DNA from 3 places in the Rhizobium sp. AN6A genome. Region 3 is predicted to be linked to each of the others. Evidence: predicted binding sites of a transcription regulator. Region 3 holds the regulator's gene; each other region holds the start of a gene.
What was found. The regulator LexA, encoded in region 3, represses DNA repair genes until DNA is damaged. The targets are predictions, from matches to a motif close to TGTTCNNNNTGTGTTCNG.
Positions count from the first base shown of each region.

Region 1: a site for LexA is predicted at 1,716-1,733, ahead of uvrA (excinuclease ABC subunit UvrA). Genes of this name have one in related genera too.
Region 2: a site for LexA is predicted at 2,104-2,121, ahead of dnaE (DNA polymerase III subunit alpha). Genes of this name have one in related genera too.

Region 1 is NZ_OCNC01000004.1:2,529,356-2,532,634, forward strand. It holds gene CRO62_RS25065 (HPP family protein) at 1-959, shown strand, start outside; gene CRO62_RS25070 (single-stranded DNA-binding protein) at 1,026-1,601, opposite strand; gene uvrA (excinuclease ABC subunit UvrA) at 1,867-3,279, shown strand, end outside.
Region 2 is NZ_OCNC01000004.1:2,318,737-2,322,015, reverse strand. It holds gene dnaE (DNA polymerase III subunit alpha) at 1-1,891, opposite strand, end outside; gene CRO62_RS24010 (ABC transporter ATP-binding protein) at 2,361-3,044, opposite strand; gene CRO62_RS24005 (lipoprotein-releasing ABC transporter permease subunit) at 3,060-3,279, opposite strand, start outside.
Region 3 is NZ_OCNC01000004.1:2,422,699-2,425,977, reverse strand. It holds gene kdsA (3-deoxy-8-phosphooctulonate synthase) at 1-273, opposite strand, end outside; gene CRO62_RS24510 (VOC family protein) at 273-1,154, opposite strand; gene lexA (transcriptional repressor LexA) at 1,365-2,087, shown strand; gene CRO62_RS24500 (glutathione S-transferase family protein) at 2,528-3,208, shown strand; gene CRO62_RS24495 (ComEC/Rec2 family competence protein) at 3,228-3,279, opposite strand, start outside.

The DNA.
Region 1 (3,279 bases), 110 kb from region 3:
CCGTGCCATCCAGCCCCCTAGCGCAGCCCTGGTCGATCCTCTGCGGTAACATCGTGTCGGCTTTCGTGGGCGTGACGGTGGCTTTACTCGTTTCGGATATCTTCCTTGCCAGCGCGCTTGCCATAAGCCTTGCCATTGCTGCCATGATGGCGCTGCGCTGCCTGCACCCGCCAAGCGGCGCGGTGGCGCTGACCGCCGTTCTCGGCGGCCCCGCCGTGCATAGTCTCGGCTATGGCTTTCTTCTCTGGCCGGTCGCCGGAAACTCGCTCATCCTTCTCATCCTTGCGCTCGTTTATAACAATGTCACCGGCCGCGCCTATCCGCACGGCCTGAGGTTGGGAAAGGCCAGCCACGGCACGGCAGACCCGACGCCGATACAGAAAATCGGCTTTTCCTCAGTCGATCTGGACGAGGTGCTGAAGGAATACGACGAAGTTCTCGATATTGATCGCGATGTGCTGGAAATGATTTTGCGCAAGACGGAATTGCGCTCCTGGCGCCGCCGCGCCCTCCACCTCGATTGCGCCAGCGTCATGTCGCGCGATGTGGTCGGCGTCGCCCCGGATGATAGCCTGCGCCACGCTCATTCACTGATGCGCAACCGCCATTTCAAGGCGCTGCCCGTGACCAACGACAGGGCCGAAATCCTTGGCATCGTCACTCAGACGGATTTTCTTGAAAAGGCTAGCTGGAGAAACGGCCGCCCTTCCATCGGTTTCCTGCAGCGCCTGCGCCTTATCCTCTCAGGCGCAAGCGCACCCAACGATACCGTCAAGGATATCATGACATCGCCGGTTAGAACCGTGCAGCCGGAAACGGCGATCGAGGAAGCAATCATCCGCTTTGCGGAGGAAGGGCTGCATTACCTGCCGGTGATCGACGCCAATGGCAAGATGGTGGGTATTCTTTCGCAATCCGATGTCATGGTTGCGATGCTGGCGGACAAAGCCGCGGCATAGGTCGTCGCGATCTTGAAGCGGGCAACCGGTTTCGTCCGACGCCCGCCCCGTCAATCACTGTCCCGATCAGAACGGAATATCGTCGTCCATGTCACTGGAGAAGCCGCCGGAAGGCTGGCTGCCGCCACGCGAGGCACCGCCGCGGGCCGCTGGCTGCTGGTCGTAACCGCCACCGTAGTTACCGCCGCCGCTGCCATAATCTCCACCGCCGATGTCGCCACCGCTGCGGCTGCCGCCGCCACCTTCGCCGCGACCGTCGAGCATCGTCAGCGTGGAGTTGAAGCCCTGCAGTACCACTTCGGTGGAGTAACGGTCGTTACCGGTCTGGTCCTGCCACTTGCGCGTCTGCAGCTGGCCTTCGATATAGAGCTTGGCGCCCTTTTTCACATATTGTTCGACAACCTTGCACAGGCCTTCGTTGAAAACGACGACCGTGTGCCATTCGGTCTTTTCCTTGCGCTCGCCGCTGTTGCGGTCCCGCCACGTCTCCGAGGTGGCGATACGCAGATTGGCGATCGGACGGCCGTCCTGCGTCCGGCGAATTTCGGGATCGGCGCCAACGTTCCCAATCAGAATTACCTTGTTTACGCTACCAGCCATCTCGTCATCCTGTCCGCCAGCCATCGTGACCGGCAATTGCATTTCAAAAAATCCCGCACACAATAACCATCGCCGCCCGCAAAGGGCACCGCAACGGGGAACAATCCACAGCGAATAATCCCGACTTTCTCAGAGAGTATATTCGCACTTGCAATTTGTTCCTTTTTTGTTCTATTAAATCACGAAATTCGAGTCAAGTGAGCCGAAAAGCCATCGATCGATAGGGAATAAACCTCGACACGTCCGGTTGCGTCACTACATAAGGACGCGCCGCCATCAGGCCTGTTATTTTTGTCCGAGCTTTATCATGAGTGAACTGAAGACGATTTCCATCCGTGGTGCCCGTGAGCATAACCTCAAGGGTATCGATTTGGATCTACCGCGCAACAAGCTGATCGTCATGACCGGGCTCTCCGGCTCGGGCAAGTCGTCGCTTGCCTTCGACACAATCTATGCCGAGGGCCAGCGCCGTTATGTCGAGAGCCTCTCGGCCTATGCGCGCCAGTTCCTCGAAATGATGCAGAAGCCGGATGTAGACCGCATCGAGGGTCTTTCTCCGGCGATTTCCATCGAGCAGAAAACCACCTCGAAGAACCCGCGCTCCACGGTCGGCACGGTCACGGAAATCTACGACTATATGCGCCTGCTGTTTGCGCGTGTCGGCGTGCCCTACTCGCCGGCGACGGGCCTGCCGATCGAGAGCCAGACGGTCAGCCAGATGGTCGACCGTATTCTTGCCTTCGAGGAAGGCACGCGCCTTTATATTCTCGCGCCGATCGTGCGCGGCCGCAAAGGCGAATATAAAAAGGAACTCGCCGAGCTGATGAAGAAGGGCTTCCAGCGCGTCAAGGTGGATGGCCAGTTCTACGAGATCGCTGACGTTCCCGCCCTCGACAAGAAGTACAAACACGATATCGATGTGGTGGTGGACCGCGCCGTCGTGCGCCCGGATATGGCGGCACGCCTTGCCGACAGTCTCGAGACCTGCCTTAAGCTCGCCGACGGGTTGGCAGTGGCCGAATTTGCCGACAAGCCCCTGCCGCCGGAAGAAACCTCGGCTGGCGGCTCCGCAAACAAATCGCTCAATGAGACCCACGAGCGTATGCTGTTTTCGGAAAAATTCGCCTGCCCGGTCTCCGGCTTCACCATCCCGGAAATCGAGCCCCGGCTTTTTTCCTTCAACAATCCCTTCGGCGCCTGCCCCACCTGTGACGGTCTCGGCTCGCAGCAGAAGGTGGACGAAAACCTGATCGTGCCCGAACCTGCACGCACCCTGCGGGATGGCGCGATCGCCCCCTGGGCCAAGTCGTCTTCCCCCTACTACAACCAGACGCTGGAGGCGCTGGGCAAGGCATTCGGTTTCAAGCTGTCGAGCAAATGGACGGACCTTTCGAAAGAGGCGCAGCACGCCATTCTCCAAGGCACTGACGACAAGATCGAGTTCAACTATCAGGACGGCGCGCGCTCCTACAAGACGGTGAAGAATTTCGAAGGCATCGTTCCCAATCTGGAGCGTCGCTGGAAAGAGACCGACAGTGCCTGGGCACGCGAGGAAATCGAGCGTTATATGTCGGCGGCCCCCTGCCCGGCCTGCGCCGGCTATCGCCTGAAGCCGGAAGCGCTCGCCGTCAAGATCAACAGGATGCACATCGGCGAAGTCACCCAGATGTCGATCCGTATGGCACGCGACTGGTTCGAGACGCTGCCGGAAAATCTGAAC
Region 2 (3,279 bases), 100 kb from region 3:
TGGTTTCGCCGCGTGACAACATCTCGTAGGTTTTGGCGTCGTCCAGCGGAATTGCGGCGAGATCGACCTTGATGCCGCGTTTGGCAACGAAATCGACGGCGACCTTCAGCACCGTCAGCGTCTTCAGACCGAGAAAGTCGAATTTGACGAGGCCGGCGCTTTCCACCCACTTCATGTTGAACTGGGTAACCGGCATGTCGGAGCGCGGATCGCGATACATCGGCACCAGCTTCGACAACGGCCGGTCACCGATGACGATACCGGCAGCATGGGTGGAGGCGTGACGGTAAAGCCCCTCGATCTTCTGGGCAATATCAAGCAGCCGGGCAACGACGGGTTCCTTGTCCGCCTCTTCCTGCAGGCGCGGCTCTTCCTCGATCGCTTTCGACAGTGGCGTCGGATTGGCCGGGTTGTTGGGGACCAGCTTGCAGATCTTGTCCACCTGCCCATAGGGCATTTCCAGCACACGGCCGACGTCGCGCAATGCCGCGCGCGCCTGCAACGAACCGAAGGTAATGATCTGCGCCACCTGCTCGCGGCCATATTTGCGCTGCACGTAGCGGATCACCTCTTCGCGGCGGTCCTGGCAGAAGTCGATATCGAAGTCGGGCATCGACACGCGTTCGGGATTGAGGAAGCGTTCGAACAGCAGCGAGAAGCGCAGAGGATCGACATCGGTGATGGTCAGCGCATAGGCCACGAGCGAGCCTGCACCCGAACCGCGGCCGGGGCCGACCGGAATATCCTGCTGCTTGGCCCATTTGATGAAGTCGGCAACGATCAGGAAGTAACCGGGAAAACCCATGCGTTCGATTACGCCAAGCTCGAAATCCAGCCTGTCGCGATATTCCTGCTCTGTGTAGCCAGGCGCCATGCCGAGGGCCGCAAGGCGATGATCGAGACCTTCGACGGCCTGACGGCGAAGCTCTTCGGCCTCTGCCCGCTGCGCCGCTTCGGGATCGTCGCTGGCACCGGTGAAGCGCGGCAGGATCGGCCCACGCTTCTTCAGCACATACGAGCAACGCATTGCAATTTCGACGGTGTTTTCCAGTGCTTCCGGAAGGTCGGCAAACAGCTCCGTCATCTCCTCACGGCTTTTCATATAATGGTCGGGGGTCAGGCGGAACCGGCTGTCATCGGAAACGATGGCGTTATGCGCCACCGCCATCAATGCATCATGCGCCTCATAATCGGCCCTCGAAGGGAAGAAGGCCTCGTTGGTGGCGACCAGCGGAATATCATGTTCATAGGCAAGCCCGATCATACGCCGCTCATGGACGCGGTCGAAACCGGACTGACGCTGCAATTCGATATAAAGCTTGTCACCGAAGAGTGATTTCAGCGCCAGCAGGCGTTCTCTCGCCTGCGCCATATGCCCTTCCTTCAGAGCCATATCCACCGGACCACCGGAGGCACCCGTCAGCACGATCAGCCCGGCATTGGAGGCTTCCTCCAGCCATGCGCGGGTAATATGCACGGACTGGCCACCGCTTTCACCTTCCAGATAAGCGCGGCTGATAAGGTCCACCAACCGCTCGTACCCTCCGGCATCAGCCGCGAGCAGCACGATGGCTGGAAGCTTGGCAAGGTGGCTGTTGTGGTTGCGGCGATCATCCACCGCATCCTGCATGTCGATCGACACCTGACAGCCGATAATCGGCTGTAAGCCCTCATCACGCGCCTTTTCGGAAAACTCCAGCGCGACGAAAAGATTGTTCGTGTCGGTAATTGCTATTGCCGGCTGGCCGTCTGCAACGGCCTTGGACATAATTTTCTTGAGGGGTAAAGCCCCCTCAAGCAGGGAGTAAGCGGAGTGAACCCGCAGATGGACGAAACCGGGTGTTTTCAGCGTTTCGCCAGAGGTCTCTCCACGCGCAACCGTCTCGCCCATATCGTCATCCTGTCATTCTGAATCGAGGGGGCGATTTTCCGATTTTCGGCATTCAAAGTCCACCGCCTTTCGGCGTCTATACAGGCTTCTGCGCCGGTGTGCCCTTCACAGGGCAGTGAGGATCACCGAAAAGCTGGCGACAAACACAGCGATGGAGGCGAAAGCGGCAACGTCACGGATGAAATCAGTCATTGGTCTCTCCTTACTCGTTATGTTCTAACTTTGTTCTCATTTTGTTCGATTGTCAACAGGCTTTTACTGATATTCCCCTTGCTAACGCGACAGAATCGGCTGCGGTTCCACCTTCGTGAATGGCAAGCCACTGACTCCAAAGCAAAAAAACCCGGAGGCAAAAACACCTCCGGGTTCGTGAAAATTCAATTGTGGGAAGAACGAGTGGCCTGGCGGGAGACAGACTCAGCCGCAGAACAGATCGCAAAGGCGGTATGATCGCCTCACCGCATCACGATCAGAAGTCGACGATCTTGCCGTCTGCAAGCGTCACCCGGCGGTCCATGCGGTTGGCAAGCTCATGATTATGGGTGGCGATCAGTGCGGCAAGGCCGGACTGGCGCACCAGCGCCTCCAGCGCATCGAACACATAATGCGCGGTCTCGGGATCGAGATTGCCGGTCGGCTCGTCGGCGAGAAGCAGGAGCGGTGCGTTGGCAACGGCGCGGGCAATCGCCACACGTTGCTGTTCACCGCCGGAAAGTTCAGCCGGGCGATGTTCGCCGCGATGGCCGACGCGCATGTAATCGAGCAGCGCGCTCGCACGCTTGCGGGCCTCGCCCTGGGTCAAACCGGCGATGAGCTGTGGCATCATCACATTCTCCACCGCCGTAAACTCCGGCAGCAGATGATGGAACTGGTAGACGAAACCGATGTCGCTGCGGCGTATCGCCGTGCGCTTTTCATCCGGCAGACCATTGCATGGCGCGTCATTGATGAAGACCTCGCCGGCATCCGGATGTTCGAGAAGCCCGGCGAGATGCAGCAGCGTGGATTTGCCGGTGCCCGAGGGGGCAACAAGCGCCACCATCTCACCACTCTTCAACTCGAAATCGGCCTTGCGCAGAATGGAGAGCGACGTCTCGCCCTGACCATAGGTCCTCTCGACGCCGGTAAGCCGCAGCACTGATTTTTTTGCCATATTGTGAAGCGGTCCTTATTCGTAACGCAGGGCCTGCACCGGATCGAGCTTGGAAGCCCGCCATGCCGGAAAGATGGTTGCCAGGAAAGAAAGCGTCAGCGCCATGATGACGACGGTAATGGTCTCGCTGATATCCATTTCGGCCGGAAGCTGGCTGAGGAAATAGAGCTGCGGATCAAACAGCACCGTGCCCGACACCCATGAGAAGAACTGCCGGATGGATTCCACATTGAGG
Region 3 (3,279 bases):
GAGATCGGCAAAAACCTGCATCGCATTATCCAGGCCGATGCCGCGTTTGCCGGAAAGCGAAGTGCGGTTCGCCTTGTCGAAAGAAGACTTGTAGACAAGCCCTATTCCAAGCTTGTCGCAAAGCTCCTTCAGGACGCCAGCGATCATGAAGGAATGTTCGCGGCTTTCCATCTGGCAGGGGCCGGCAATCAGCGAAAACCGCTCGGTATTCGAGAAGGAAACCTTGCTGGCGCCGTCGCCGGCAGTGACTTTAAGATTGTTCGTAACGCTCATCATTTTTCCTCGAAGGCGAAGGCAACACCCTGACCGGGTGCTGCGGGCACCACCAGACGGCCGTCCGCTTTTGCGCAGGACACGCCATTAGCAGCAAGCACCGCTTCTGTCACGGCAAGATCGTGTGACGAAAAGACGATGCCCGCGCCACGCAATCCGCCTTCGTTGCCATCGTGAGCACTCAGGGCCTGCCCGCCGAAAGCCGGTTTTCCGGTCAATCTGATGCTGGCATTGCCGGTCGAGAAAACCATATCACCGCCCGGAGACCATTTGCCTTCACAGCCAAACACTGTCTCGATCAGGCCCGCCACCTTCACATCGCCGCCGGAAAACAGGACGATTTCACTGAGGCCGGTGACACCATTGGCGTGGCGCTCCAGCATGGTGCGATCGCCCGGCAGGGCTTGAAGCCGCTGACAACTGAACAGAAAGAAATCCGCGACCGCCCCGCTTGCCGCAAAAGCCAGCCGGAACGCCGCCTCGCCTTGCGAGCCATCCGGCATCCGAACAGGCCGCGAAAACTCGAAAACATCGCCCGCCCAAAGACCGGCTGCCCGAAACCGCTCATGGTCAACCAAGGCGTCTTCAGTCCTGGCGACAAGAGCCGAAAAACCCTCCTGCCCGTCCCGTTGCCGGAAGGCCACATCCCTGCCGGTAAACACATCACCCCTCTCTATCGAGGCATTATATTTAGCCGGATCAGCAATTGCGAGCGGCTCCAGATAGGTGCCATCGGCGAAAAATACGCAGGCATTTTGGGTGCCGAAAGGATGCAGAGCCTCCGGCGCAACCGTAAAGCCAAGACTGACGAGGCGCTTCACGGCGACGCCTATGACTTCCACGGGCAAAACGAGATGGTCAACGCTATAGGGTTTCGTCATGACATGTATTCTGCTGGCCTTCCGCCCGGGGCATGCCGGGACGGTTTCGACCGCACAAAAGCACAATTGCGTGCTATGAGGCAAATCATCACAGCAACAGATGGCACCTTCACGAAATTTTAGGGGATTGCAGAACACATATGGAACATATAGTGTTCGTTCTGTATTTGTTTCGCGACTTCCACTACGATTCTAAAGGGTGTTTTCCTCATGCTCACGCGCAAACAGCAGGAATTGCTTCTCTTCATTCATGAACGAATGAAAGAGTCCGGCGTGCCGCCCTCCTTCGATGAAATGAAGGACGCACTCGATCTTGCTTCGAAATCCGGCATCCACCGCCTGATAACCGCTCTCGAAGAGCGCGGGTTCATTCGTCGGCTACCGAATAGGGCTCGGGCACTGGAAGTCATCAAGCTGCCCGAGGCTTATACGCCGGGCGCAAGGCCGCAGCGCGGCTTTTCGCCAAGCGTTATCGAAGGCAGCCTTGGCAAGCCCAAGACGCCGGAACCGGCCCCTGCGCCCAAGACGCCGGCCAATGATCTGGGCGGGGCTGTCACCGTACCGGTCATGGGCCGCATCGCTGCGGGCGTGCCGATTTCCGCCATTCAGAACAACACCCATGATGTGGCCGTGCCAGTAGACATGCTTGGCACGGGCGAACATTACGCTCTTGAGGTCAAGGGTGATTCGATGATTGAGGCCGGCATTTTCGACGGCGACACAGTCATCATCCGCAACGGCAACACCGCCAATCCCGGGGATATCGTTGTGGCTCTGGTGGATGACGAGGAAGCCACGCTGAAGCGCTTCCGCCGCAAGGGAGCCTCCATTGCGCTCGAGGCGGCAAACCCAGCCTATGAGACCCGTATCTTCGGGCCGGACCGGGTGAAAATTCAGGGCAAGCTGGTGGGGCTGATCCGCCGCTACCATTGATCTTATCGAACCGAACGTATTCACTTTACAATAGGCGTCATCGTGAAGATGGCGCCTATATTTGGTTTGGCTGTTTCCAAACGTGGCGTGCTTTTGCGGGTGCACGAGGATATGCGCCATTCAGCCTATGCGCGTTGCCCTTTCTAAACTGAGCTCCTGCTCCATAAAGATGCTTCGGTTTCGCTACAGGCGTGGCGGCGAGTGGTCCGCTCGCCTTAGTTGTCGAAACGATCCCATCCGCTGTTTTTTAGCGACGTTGTTCTGTCGTGTTGCGCAGTCAGTTCTTACTGGTCACCAAAGGGTGACTTATCGCGAGGCGCGCTCTCAGCGACCCCACATCACCATCCATCAACGGCGTTTATGGGAGCCATGGATAATTTTCGATATTCCATGAACGCTTGGCAGGTGTAGAAATGCGCGTCATATCCGGGAGATACGCCATGTACGATCTTTATATAGCCAACAAGAACTATTCTTCATGGTCGCTGCGGCCGTGGGTATTGATGCGCACGCTCGGTATCGCCTTTGATGAAAAGCTCATTCCGTTCGGCGAAGGCGTCTCCTTTTCCTCCTTTTCGCCGACGGGCAAGGTGCCCTGCCTGGTCGACGAGGGTATGACGGTTTGGGAAACGCTTTCGATCGTCGAATATCTTGCCGAAAGACACCAGGGCGTCTGGGCAAGCGACAAGCATGCGAGGGCCTGGTCGCGTTCGGCCGCAAGTGAGATGCATGCCGGCTTTTCCTCGCTGCGCAATCTCTATCCCATGTCGGTGGGCATTCGGGTCAAACCCAGGGGTGGCGATGCCGGGCTTAAGGCCGATATAAAGCGGATCGATGCGTTGTGGAGCGAGGGTCTCACGAAATTCGGCGGGCCGTATCTTGCCGGTCAAAAGTTCACGGCGGTCGATGCTTTCTTCTGCCCGGTTGCATTCCGTTTCCAGACCTATGGCAGCGCGGATCTTTCGCCAGCAGCGAAAGCCTATTGCGACCGGCTGCTAGCCCTGCCTGCCATGCAAGAATGGTACGAGGCCGGTTTGAAGGAGAGCTGGCGCGACGCTGGTCATGAAGAGGAAGTTGGCGAGATCGGCGAATTGACTGAAGATCTGCGCGCAACGGCCTGATGTTCTACGTTGGCGGCGGTCATTGCGACGCCGCCAGCAGCCGGATGATGGGCTGCGGCAGATCACGGTCG